One region of the Methylovorus sp. MP688 genome, then DNA from elsewhere that is predicted to be linked to it. Evidence: predicted binding sites of a transcription regulator. Region 1 holds the regulator's gene; each other region holds the start of a gene.
What was found. Region 1 encodes sigma-54, which starts transcription at its own class of promoters, with help from an activator protein. Its sites were predicted from a motif close to TGGCACNNTTCCTGCT; they were not measured.
Positions count from the first base shown of each region.

Region 2: glnL (nitrogen regulation protein NR(II)) is a predicted target of sigma-54. The motif match lies at 1,752-1,767, and genes of this name have one in related genera.
Region 3: MPQ_RS00575 (class II aldolase/adducin family protein) is a predicted target of sigma-54. The motif match lies at 2,526-2,541, and genes of this name have one in related genera.

Region 1 is NC_014733.1:227,558-231,843, forward strand. Features, by position in the region: gene hprK (HPr(Ser) kinase/phosphatase) at 1-578, opposite strand, end outside; gene hpf (ribosome hibernation-promoting factor, HPF/YfiA family) at 661-990, opposite strand; gene MPQ_RS01055 (RNA polymerase factor sigma-54) at 1,018-2,472, opposite strand; gene lptB (LPS export ABC transporter ATP-binding protein) at 2,497-3,219, opposite strand; gene lptA (lipopolysaccharide transport periplasmic protein LptA) at 3,276-3,833, opposite strand; gene lptC (LPS export ABC transporter periplasmic protein LptC) at 3,814-4,286, opposite strand, start outside.
Region 2 is NC_014733.1:2,500,437-2,504,722, forward strand. Features, by position in the region: gene glnA (type I glutamate--ammonia ligase) at 1-1,049, shown strand, start outside; gene MPQ_RS11925 (DUF4124 domain-containing protein) at 1,164-1,655, shown strand; gene glnL (nitrogen regulation protein NR(II)) at 1,779-2,861, shown strand; gene ntrC (nitrogen regulation protein NR(I)) at 2,906-4,286, shown strand, end outside.
Region 3 is NC_014733.1:124,921-129,206, forward strand. Features, by position in the region: gene gmd (GDP-mannose 4,6-dehydratase) at 1-527, opposite strand, end outside; gene MPQ_RS00570 (sigma-54-dependent Fis family transcriptional regulator) at 1,095-2,243, opposite strand; gene MPQ_RS00575 (class II aldolase/adducin family protein) at 2,599-3,345, shown strand; gene MPQ_RS00580 (ABC transporter substrate-binding protein) at 3,308-4,286, shown strand, end outside.

The sequences.
Region 1 (4,286 bases):
AGCCGGTCCGGCGCAATCCGGTAGAAATCGACAATATCATCCGCCACCAGACGATGTCCGCGCGAAATCAGTTCCAGCGCGAGCTCGCTTTTACCAATGGCCGGGTTGCCCTTGATCAGGATGCCAAAGCCCTGCACTTCAATGAAAACACCATGGGAGCTCTCGGATTCGGCGACGGCTTGCGCCAGATAATGGCTCAGGACATCCATCAGCCCCGGGCTGCGCATGGGTGAGGTAAACAAGGGGGTTTGAAAATCATCCGAGGCTGCATTCAGCTCGGCGGGTGGTTTTTCACCATTGGCGACGACAACGGCGGCCAGGTCGGTGGAAAACAGATTGTGGATGGCTTTCTTGAGCTCTGGCTTGGGCAGGCTGCGCAAGTAATCCATCTCAGCACAGCCCAACACCTGCACGCGGTTGGGGTGTACAAAATTCAGATGCCCGATCAGTGCCAGCGAGGGCTTGGTCACCGTTTCACTGGTGAGCAGGTTTTCGCCGCCATTCAGCCCGGAAACCCAGGTGAGCTTGAGATTGCGGCGCATATCCCGGTAAAGCTGTGCAACACTGATGGTAGCCATATGATTACCTTATGTTCGGCAGGGACAAGGCGACTGGCGATATGTAAGACAACACGCCTTTGCCTTGTCCCCGGTTAGACCTTTATTCCGCAGCCGCCTGGTGCTTGAGGGCACCGTTGGCCTTGTGATGGTCGCTTACTTTTTCCTTGTGCTTCAGAACCTGGCGATCCAGCTTGTCAGCCAGCGCGTCAATCGCGCCGTACATGTTTTCACCGCTGCTTTCGGCATGGATATCGTGACCCGGCACATGAATGGTGGCCTCCACTTTCTGCGCCAGCTTCTCTACGCTCATGGTGACTTTGACGTCAATCACATGGTCGAAGTGGTTACTCACGCGCTCAAGCTTGCTCTGCACATATTCGCGCAGGGCTGGGGTAACGTCGAGATGGTGTCCGGTGAGATGCAGGTTCATGATTTACTCCTTCAGGTAAAACGCAGATCAAAGCGATCTGCGCTGGTTGGCCGCGGGTATCTGCAAAGACTCGCGGTATTTGGCAATGGTGCGACGAGCAACCACGATGCCCTGTTTACCCAGGATATCCGTGATCTGGTTATCCGACAGCGGCTTTTTCGGGTTCTCTTCGCTGACCATTTGTTTGATCAGGGCGCGTATGGCAGTGGCGGAACAAGCGCCCCCGGATTCGGTAGCCACATGGCTGCCAAAGAAATATTTAAGCTCGTAAACTCCGCGTGGGGTGAGCATGTACTTGCGCGTGGTAACGCGTGACACCGTGGATTCGTGCAGGCCCAGCTCATCGGCAATCTCGCGCAGCACCAGGGGGCGCATGGCGACCTCGCCGTGCTCAAAGAAATTGCGCTGGCGATCCACAATCGCCTGAGAAACGCGCAGGATGGTGGAGAAGCGCTGCTGGATGTTCTTGATCATCCACTTGGCTTCCTGCATCTGGCTCATCAGGTATTGGCTCGAGCTTTCGCGGTTGCGCTTGAGGATGCCGGCATACAGCTGGTTGATGCGCAGCTTGGGCACGACTTCGTCGTTCAGATGGGCCAGCCAGACACCTTTGATTTTCTTGACCACGATTTCATGCTGAATGTAATGATCAGACGTGATTTTGCTGAATTCACCACCTGGGCGGGGATTGAGTTGCAGCACCAGCTGTTGCACTTCGCGCAATACATCATCGTCGCAGGCCAGCAATTTTTTCAGTTTTGCGTAATCGCGGGCTGCCAGCAGGGGCAAGTGCGTTTCGGCAACCTTGATGGCGAGATCCACATAAGGCGTATCTGGTGGCAAGGCGCGCAATTGCAAGGATAGGCATTCTGCCAGATTGCGCGCGCCTATGCCGGGTGGGTCCAGGTTCTGGATATGCTTGAGCGCCGTCTGCAACTCCAGCATGTCGATTTCGAGCTCCGGTGGCAGCATCTCGGCCAGCTCTTCCAGCGACTGCTCCAGATAACCGTCGTCGGTAATGGTATCGACCAGCAGCATGGACAAGGTCTGGTCGCGCTCGGACAGTGGCAACAGTTTGAGCTGACCTAGCAGATGATCGCGCAGGCTGAGGCTGACCGCTTCCTGGTAGCTGAAATCATTGTCATCGTCATTGCCGGAGCTGCTGTCTTCCCAGCGGTTGCTGCCGCTGCTGCTGCCGAATTCAAAATAGTCATCGCCACCAAATTCATCCTGGCGGGGAGCTTCCTCCGGTGTGGCGGCCACGCTGGGCTCAGGGGCTACTGGCGCCGCAATGAAGTTGTCGGGGATTTCCAGCGGTTCTTCGATCTTGTCAGCGCGTTCCAGCAATGGATTCGCCTGCAGTAGGGTTTCCAGCTCCTGATTGAGCTCCTGCGTGGATAGCTGCAACAAACGGATGGACTGCTGCAGTTGCGGAGTCAGCGCCAGGTGTTGCGAAAATTTGAGTTGTAAGCTTTGCTTCATACGTGGGGGCCGCCAAATGTGTGCTTAGAGGCGGAAGTCCTTACCAAGATACACTTCTCTTACGCTATCGTTGTGAATAATTTCGCTGGGCTTGCCTGCCGCGAAGACGCGTCCTTCATTGACGATATAGGCGCGGTCGCAAATACCTAATGTTTCCCGCACGTTGTGGTCGGTGATCAGCACGCCGATATTGCGTTCGGTCAAAAAGCGGATGATCTTCTGAATGTCCAGCACGGCGATGGGGTCGATGCCGGCAAATGGCTCATCCAGCAGAATGAAGCTGGGGTTGGTGGCCAGGCAGCGGGCGATTTCAACGCGACGGCGCTCACCGCCGGACAGGCTGACCGCCATGCTGTTGCGGATATGCGTGATATGCAGTTCCTGCAGCAGCGATTCCAGCTGGTTTTCCATCTGTTCCGGCGCCAGTTTCTGCAACTCCAGAATCGCCATGATGTTTTCGGCCACCGTCATCTTGCGGAAAATCGAGGGCTCCTGCGGCAGATAGGCGAGGCCCAGGCGCGCACGACGGTGTATGGGCAGACGGCTCAGATCCTTGCCATCCAGCAGAATGCGGCCATCATCCAGGGCCACCAGCCCCACCATCATGTAAAAGCTGGTGGTCTTGCCTGCACCGTTAGGGCCCAGCAAGCCCACCACTTCGCCGCTATTGAGTTGCAGCGAAATATCCTGCACCACCGTGCGGGATTTATATTTCTTGCGCAGACCTTCTACGATTAATTGGCTCATGTTTACTCAGGTATATCGTGTTGCACGCCAGACTGACGGATTGTCAGCATGGCAGGTTAATTGGCCGTCGCGCCATCGGTGCCAGCCGGTTTTTTCTTGGGCTGAATGACGGCACGTACACGCCCGGTCGGTGTGGCAGGCGTTGCTGCCTGGCTGCCACCGCCAATCACCTCGGCATATTCGGCATTGGCGTCATACATGATGTAGTCACCATGCACGATGTCATCGCCTTTTTTAACCCAGGCCTTGGTGTAGAGCTGTACCTTGTCCATACGTCCATCGTACTCGATACGTTGACCGCTGCCTTCCATATATTCGTTTTTACCTTCCATTTTTTGCTTGAAGGTGGAGGGCGTCTGCGGATTACCGTAGGTCGTGCTGTGCTGAAAGCCTTCTTTGTCCTCGCGCACCACCAGCTTATCGCCACGGATGATCAGCGTCCCCTGGGTGAGGATTACATTGCCGGTGTAGATGCTGGTCTTTTTGGCATCATTTACGGTGACGGCATCTGCTTCCAGATTGATGGGCTTGTCCTTGTCCGCCTTTTCGGCGTGTGCAGGCAGGCAGGCCATCATCAAAAGTAGCGGCAAAAAGCTACGGGGCAGGGTTGTCATATTTTCTCCGAATCCGGGCTTGGTTATTGGTACTGGTACTTCGTTTCGCCTGTGTTGCCTGTTTTTTAGCGGGGCTGGCGCTGGCCTTGGCATTTTTCTGTGGTGCCGCCTTGCTGGCTTTCGCTGGCGTGCTGGCAGGGGCTTTGCCAGCGGCTTTTTTTGTCACGCTGGGCGAAAGGTAATGCGCCCGCACGCGGCCACGCAGGTTGACGGTCTGGTTTTTCTTGTTGAATACCATACCGTTGGCATGAATCACCGTTTCCGGTGCCTGAGTGATCACCACAGGTTTGTCTGTCACGGCCACTTCCTGCTTGGGGAACATCTTGAGGTACTGGGTACGTACCATCATTTCCCCTTTATCCTTGGATGCCTGGCGAATGACGATCACATTATCCATGAATTCCACGGTCTCGCCATCGCTGGAGACGTTGCCACGCTGGCCTTCAATCTGCG
Region 2 (4,286 bases), 590 kb from region 1:
TGGGCGACACCGCCTACTTCGGTCCAGAACCCGAATTCTTCATTTTCGACTCCATCCAGTGGAATGCTGGCATGGAAGGCTGTTCCGTCAAGATCAACTCCGAAGAAGGTGCATGGGCATCTGGCGAGAAGTTCGAAAGCGGCAACACCGGTCACCGTCCTGGCGTAAAGGGCGGCTACTTCCCAGTACCTCCAGTCGATTCCTTCCAGGATCTGCGCTCAGCCATGGTCATCGCCCTTGAAAACATGGGCGTGCCTGTTGAAGTGCACCACCACGAAGTGGCAACGGCTGGTCAATGTGAAATCGGCACCAAGTTCAGCACCCTGGTACAACGTGCCGACTGGACCCAATTGCTGAAGTACGTTGTGCTGAACACCGCTCACGCTTACGGCAAAACCGCCACCTTCATGCCTAAGCCTATCGTTGGCGACAACGGTTCCGGCATGCACGTGCACCAATCCGTATGGAAAGATGGCAAGAACCTGTTCGCAGGCAACGGCTACGCTGGCCTGTCCGAGTTCGCCCTGTACTACATCGGCGGCATCATCAAGCACGCTCGCGCGCTGAATGCGATCACCAATCCAGGCACCAACTCCTACAAGCGTCTGGTTCCAGGCTTTGAAGCTCCAGTTAAGCTGGCTTACTCTGCCAAGAACCGTTCAGCTTCGATCCGTATTCCTTTCGTGCATTCCGACAAGGCTCGCCGCGTTGAAGCTCGCTTCCCTGATCCTACTGCCAACCCATACCTGGCATTCAGCGCCCTGCTGATGGCTGGTCTGGACGGCGTACAGAACAAGATTCACCCAGGTGAGCCAGCAACCAAGGATCTCTACCATCTGCCTCCTGAGGAAGATGCAGCGATCCCAACCGTTTGCTCCTCCCTGGAACAAGCACTGGAATATCTGGACAAGGATCGCGAGTTCCTCACCCGTGGTGGTGTGTTCTCCGATGACTGGATCGACAGCTACATCGCATTGAAGATGGAAGAAGTCACCAGAATGCGCATGACACCGCATCCTATCGAGTTCGCCATGTACTACAGCTGCTAATCACAGCATGTTAAAAAAGGCGGGGCAACCCGCCTTTTTTATTGCCTGCCACTCTTGCGCACCTGTTAACTGGCGCGCGTTGCCACCCGATGGCTTCTCATCTAAACTCAATGCATGAAATTTCTATTGCTGTGTTGCGGCTTGCTAGCTGGATTGACGGTGCAAGCGGCCGATATCTATAAATGCGTTGATGAGTCAGGCCAACCGACATTCACGGACGCCAAAACGCGGACCCTCTACAAGAATTGCCAGCTTTTCCTGAAAGGCGACAATGCCTTGCCCGTGCCCTCAGGCAAAAAAGAGCGGGCAAGAACGCCTACGCCTTCGGACTTTCCCAAGGTAGACAGGAGCACGCAAACCCGCCGGGATGATACCCGCCGGCAGATTTTGCAGGATGAACTCGCCACAGAGAAAAAAGCGCTGGAAGAAGCAAGACAAGCTTATAACGAAGGCAGCGCTAACCCCGAGGTGTATCGCACTGCCGATGGCAAGACCTTGAGAAACGTCACAAAATTTGAAGAAAAAATGCGCCGGCTGAAAGCCGATGTCGACACGCACGAAAACAATGTAAAGCTGCTGCAAAAAGAGCTCAATGGCATGAAATAAGCTGAATTTTCATGGTGTTGCGTGTTAAAGATGCAGATTCAACATCCTTAAGGTCAATCTTATGCAACGCTTTTTCACCGCTTTGACGCCATGCTCTGGCCTGGCTTTTGCTTAACCACTGCCATGGTACATATTATTCCTCCCACATTCGCTGGTCTCGAACATCTCGCCACTGCCGTCATCCTGCTGGATGATTCCCGCAAGGTCATATATGCCAATCCGGGGGCTGAAATCCTGTTTGCATTAAGCGCCAAACAGATTACCGGGCTGGATATTTTTCAGGTATTTCCTGAATGCGAAATCCTGCACTCGGCCGTGGAAAATGCGATCAGCAATCGCAGTCCATTTCGCGAACATGAGTTTCTCATCACCACCATGCGCCAAAGTTCAGTCGCCGTCACTTGCACGGTGACCCCGGTGGATGTGAATCCGGCCTGCCTGGTACTTGAGTTCCAGCAGATGGATCAGCAACTGCGCATTGCGCGCGAGGAACGCATGCTCATCCAGCAGCAAGCGAACGCTGAGTTGTTACGCAATCTCGCCCACGAGATCCGTAATCCGCTGGGCGGGCTGCGCGGGGCGGCACAATTGCTGGAGCATGAACTGCCACAGGTCAATTTGCGCGAATACACCCAGGTCATCATCAAAGAGGCGGATCGCCTGCAGTCACTGATGGATCGCTTGCTGGTGCCGCACCGCGTGCCCAAGTACGAACCCACGAATATTCATGAGGTGCTGGAACGCGTGCGCAGCCTGTTGCTGGCGGAGTCACCCAAAGCCATTATGGTCAAGCGCGATTACGACACCAGCCTGCCCGAGCTGATTGGCGATCGTGAGAAACTGATACAAGCCGTGCTCAATATCGCCCGCAATGCTGCACAGGCCATGCAGGGGACGGGGCAGATCACCCTACGCACCCGCGCCGAACGGCAGGTAACGCTAGCCAAGAAACGCTACCGGGTGGCGATACGCCTGCAGATTATCGACAACGGCCCTGGGATTCCTCCTGATATCCGCGACCGCATTTTTTACCCACTGGTCTCCGGCCGCGAAGGTGGCTCCGGCCTCGGGCTGACGCTGGCACAGACATTCATCACCCAGCATCACGGCATGATTGAATGCGAGAGCGAACCAGGCAAAACCTGTTTCACCATTCTGCTACCCATCGAAACGACCGCCATGAAAGGCTTTATTGCCAAGCAGTAAACTCACGTAGAACACATGAACGATTTTAAACACACAGGCAAGCTATGAAACCTATCTGGATTATTGACGACGACAAATCGATACGCTGGGTCTTTGAAAAAGCGCTGGCGCGCACCGACATGGATTTCAAGACCTTTGCCTCCGTGCCCGAGGCACTCAATGCGCTCACCCGGGAAGAACCACAAGTGATTGTCAGCGACATTCGCATGCCCAACGGTTCTGGCCTCGACTTCCTCGATGAGGTAAAAAAACGCCTGCCTGAGATTCCTGTCATCATCATGACGGCATACTCCGATCTCGAAAGTGCCGTTGCGGCATTTCAGGGTGGCGCTTTTGAATATCTGGCCAAGCCTTTTGATGTAGACCAGGCGATTGAGATCATCCGGCGCGCCGTTGAAGAAAGCATGCGTCAGGCCACGGAAGCCGTTACACCAGAAGCGACACCCGAAATCATTGGCCAGGCCCCTGCCATGCAGGAGGTATTCCGTGCCATTGGCCGCTTGAGCCGCTCGCATGCCACCGTACTCATTAATGGCGAATCAGGCACCGGCAAAGAGCTGGTTGCCAGCGCCCTGCATCGGCATAGTCCGCGCGCAGACAAACCCTTTATCGCGATCAACACGGCAGCCATCCCCAAGGATCTGCTGGAGTCCGAGCTGTTCGGCCATGAACGCGGCGCCTTCACCGGCGCGCAGGCAGCACGACGCGGCCGCTTTGAACAAGCCGATGGCGGCACCCTGTTTCTGGATGAAATTGGCGACATGCCTTCTGATCTGCAAACGCGCTTGCTGCGCGTGTTGTGCGATGGCCAGTTTTATCGCGTCGGCGGGCATCAACCCGTCAAGGTTAATGTGCGCATCATTGCCGCCACTCACCAGGATCTGGAGGAGCGCGTGAAGCTCGGCCTGTTCCGTGAAGACTTGTTCCACCGGCTGAATGTGATACGCCTGCGTCTGCCGCCCTTGCGCGAGCGTCGTGAGGATGTGCCTCTGCTGGTCAAGCACTTCCTGCAACAAAGCGCGCAAGAGCTCGGCGTAGAAGCCAAACAACCGTCTGCAAGTGCGCTACGTTACCTTGCCACCATGAGCTGGAGCGGCAATGTGCGGCAGCTTGAGAATGTCTGCCACTGGCTGACCGTGATGGCGCCAGGCCAGAATATTGATGTGGCAGATTTGCCGCCAGAATTGAAGGAGGATAGCAGCAAGCCAACTACCGCCACCTCCTGGCAAGAAGCGCTGGCAGCGGAAGTCATGGATGCGCTCAATCGCGGGGAGCAGGAAATTCTGGAAACACGCACCAAGGAATTCGAGAAAATCCTGATTAGCCGTGCGCTGAGCCATACCGGGGGCCGTCGCATCGAAGCAGCGACACAACTCGGTATGGGCCGCAACACCCTGACCCGCAAGATTCAGGAGTTAGGGATAG
Region 3 (4,286 bases), 100 kb from region 1:
CCATATGCCTCGCGGTAGTTAACCGTGATCCAATAAGCATATAGCTTGGCAACTGCATAAGGCGATCGTGGGTAAAAAGGGGTGGTCTCTTTTTGGGGTGTTTCCTGTACTAGCCCATAAAGTTCAGAAGTGGATGCTTGATAGAAACGCGTTTTATTTTCCAACTTCAGAATACGTATAGCCTCTAATATTCTTAGAGCGCCTAGAGCATCTGAGTTTGCTGTGTATTCCGGCTCTTCGAAAGACACGGCGACATGGCTCTGTGCGGCAAGATTATAAATTTCATCAGGTTGTACCTGCTGAATAATACGGATCAAACAACTTGAGTCTGTCAGGTCACCATGGTGAAGAAAGAAGCGGACGCCCTCTTCATGAGGGTCTCTGTACAAGTGGTCGATGCGAGCTGTATTAAATGACGAAGCACGACGTTTAATGCCATGCACGATGTAGCCTTTGTTGAGCAGTAACTCTGCCAGATACGCCCCGTCTTGCCCGGTTACGCCTGTGATTAATGCAACCCTGTTCATTATTTTCTTTCCATAAAAACGTCAAGCTATATCGGTATAGTCAATTACACGCGCACCTCAAAAAGCACTAAAAAACACGCGAAGATTTTTCGTTAAACCGTTTTAGTGCAGTTTCATATTGCTCTGCGTTATTTCTTTGAGAAGTCTAGGGTCCTTGTTCACCATACTCGCGTAATTTTTGTTGGCTGACCGCACCGTGCGTGAAATCTTATGCAAGCGCGGTGGATACGGGGCAAAAGAGAGGTGCTGGGTGCTGATTGACGAAGCGTCAAATTTTGCCACATTGACGTAGGTTTGAGAATTTTTTCGTTGATTCAGGAGGTATTCATGACGTATTGGTATCCCGAGGAGATGAGTTACTCGGGGTTTCCGCTAGTTAGCTGAAAAATTCATTTTTTTGAATTTTCATGTAACTTACCGTTGACCTTGGAGCAATCCTACTAGCGTGTACCAAGAGGGTGCTGTTGATAACATTATGAAAAATAGAATCACTTTCTCGTTTTCACTAGAAAACGAGAAAGTGTATTTAGAATGAGAGTATATCTTTCTTGGTGGTGGGGTCGATTACTACTCAATCAACCCCAATTCCTTGAGTCTCGCCCTCAGAATATTCCGGCTGATACCAAGCAATCTCGCGGTATGTACCTGATTATGATGGCAAAAATCATAGGCTTTGCTCACCAGCAGGTTGTTGACGATGTCGAACAGCTTGTCCGGTGATTCCTGAAATAACTCATAAAACACCGTTTCCAGTGGGTAGGTGGAAACCTCGCTGCTCTGACCAGCGGAGGGCTTGGCAGGTTTGGCGGGATGATGCGGCCGGGCCGCGTGTTCCTCGCGTTGCAGCAGGGAGTGCGGCAGGTTGAGGTCGTGCGGTTGCAGGGTGTTGGTGTTCGAGACCAGCAATGCACGGTGAATCACGTTTTCCAGCTCGCGGATATTGCCTGGCCAGGGGTATTCGAGCATCACGCGGATGGTTTCCGGGGCCAGTTGGGGCGCAGCAGTCTGGAGTCTTTCCTTGTATACATTGAGGAAGTGTTCCACCAGTGGCAGGATGTCGCCACGGCGCTCGCGCAATGGCGGCAGGTTGATGGGCACGACCTTGATGCGATAGTAAAGATCTTCGCGGAAGCGGCCGGCACGCACGGCCTCTTCCAAATCCACATTGGTGGCGGCAATCAGCCGTACATTAATCGGGATGGCTTTGCGCGCGCCTACCCGCACCACTTCACGCTCTTGCAATACGCGCAGCAGTTTTACCTGGGTGGATTGTGGCAAGTCGCCGATTTCATCCAGAAACAGCGTGCCGCCATTGGCAGATTCAAACCAGCCGATTTTGGACTGCGATGCACCGGTAAAGGCGCCGCGTTCGTAACCGAATAATTCGCTTTCTACCAGCGTTTCAGAGAATGCGCCGCAATTGACGGCCTGAAAAGGCGCATGTTTGCGCTCGCTGAGCGCGTGCATCTGGCGCGCAATCAGTTCCTTGCCGGTGCCGGTTTCGCCAATAATCAATGCGGTGGCATCGCTCTTGGCTACGCGCTCTATCATTCTCAGCAGCTGTTGCGATTTTGGATCGCTGAATACCAGGGCGCTGGCCCGGATGGACAAGCTGACAGAGGATGGATTTGGGTGCGTGATGACGTGCTCGGCCCCTTTTGGTGGCTGAGTGGGCTCGTCGTCTTCCAGGTCATAGTCCCATAATTGAGTTCGCATTGTATGACGCTCTCTTTGGTAAATTGCAGTGCGCAATATAGCTAAATGTTATTAACATTTCCACTAATATCACATTATACCAATATAAGATATGGTTATATCTTATTCAGGCTCATGCAAATTAAGGCATGTAAAAAGTGGTGGTCAGGCAACAGTCTTGTGTTTACAGATGTTTGCCTGCCAACACTTGCTTGATCATGTCCACCTGGGTAAAGGCAGTGTGTGTTTCATAGGTCAATGAATTTAAACAATTAAAATTAATCATGCTGTGCTGGTTCTTTTTGGCATAGCTCTTGCCCCTGCTTGTTTATGCATCATTGGATGCAATACATATACCAACGTAGAGGGCAAAAAAATGAGCGTGATCGCTGTTGAAGCAAAAAGAGAGCTGGACGATTTTGTACAAAGCGTGCTGGAAGAGTCGCAATTGGCATTTGATGTGTTCCGCGAGACCGGAACCATCACGGCCAATGGCACGGTAGGTTTTGTCGAGCGTGTGCCAGGCCAGGAACAACTGGTGATCGTCAATTACGGCGGGCCTTTCAACAAGGGCAAAAAGCTGGAAGCGCTGGTGGTGGATTTTGATGGCAATGTCGTCATCGGCAAAAGCGGCCTGGGCAATACCCGTTACAACAAGCTGTTCAAGCAACATGCGGATGTCACCTCGATTTCCCACGTGCATTCCCCTTATCTGGGCGCATGGGCGCAGGCACACCGGCCTTTGCCTATCCGTTACGTGCCGGTGCAGCGTTTTAACCTGATTCGTGAAATCCCGATCTATATCGACCGTCGTCAGCAGGAAGTCGATTTCATTCTGGATCAGATTCGCCTGAACCCCCACAACACCGCGATTCTGGAAGCCAATGGCGGTTCAACCGTCTGGGGCAAGCAAGGCCTGCGCAAGCTGGCCGAATTCATTCTGCTGCTGGAAGAGGGCGCATTGATTCAAAGTCTGGCCGATTCCCTCGGCGGCTCGCGTGATTACGGTCCTGGCGTGCTGACCCAGCAGTGGAAGATGGCCAAGATTTATGACCAGGCCAAGGCGCTGGGATTGGTGCCTGCCAATGACAGTGCACCTGCCAGTCTTCAGGCAGCAGGTTAAGGGGATATCCGTGAGCTCAACCACTGCACAAGCCATAGACCGGCTCTGGCTCACCCGTTGCCCGGTGCCCACTGCCACCGGTCTCGCCCACAAGCTGGGCTGGCTGGAATCCGAGTTTGCCGCGGATGGCATTGTCCTTTCCACCTTGCAGGATCATCGCGAGCTGGCGCGTCATCATTACGATCACCAGCTGCCCACGCTGATTCGCGAGGGCGGCAATCTGCTGGCGATCGCAGCGCGGGCACAGGGGGCGCCTACACGGCTGATCGGCCTCACCTGGATTGATGAATGGCAAACCATCCTGGTACGGCCCGACTCAGGGATTAGCGAACCCGCTCATCTCAAGGGGCTGCGTCTGGCATTGCCCGCCTTCATAGAGCATCCCCTGCACGACCACATTCGCGGCAGCAGCATTGCGCGCGGCATGAGCCTGCATGGGTACAAGGGCGCGATGAAAATCGCCGGACTGACGCTGGATGATGTGCAGCTGGTGGAAGTGGGCTCCGGACAAGGTGGGCGTGAAGATCTGGGCGGCTTGTGGGCCGGTATCGAGCAACTGGCGGCGGGCAAGGTGGATGCCGTGTATGTGAAAGGAGCCTCTGCAGTAGAGGCCGCACAGCGGCAGGGTGTGGTCGTTGGTATCAATCTGGATACCTACCCGGACCTGCAGTACCGCGTGAATAACGGCACGCCGCGCCCGATCACTGTCCATGAGCAACTGCTGCAGGAGCATCCAGAGCTGGTCGCGCGCTTTCTGTATCAATCCTTGCGCGCATCCGAGTGGGCAAAAACCAATCTGGAAGGGGTGCGCAAGGTGCTGGAAGGGGAGACGCGCTCTGGCGGTATCGGCGTTCAGCAAGCCTACGGGGATCAATTCCATCTTAGTCTGGCCCCCGATTTGTCCGAGCAGCGGGTTCATCTCTTCCAGCAGCAAAAGAACT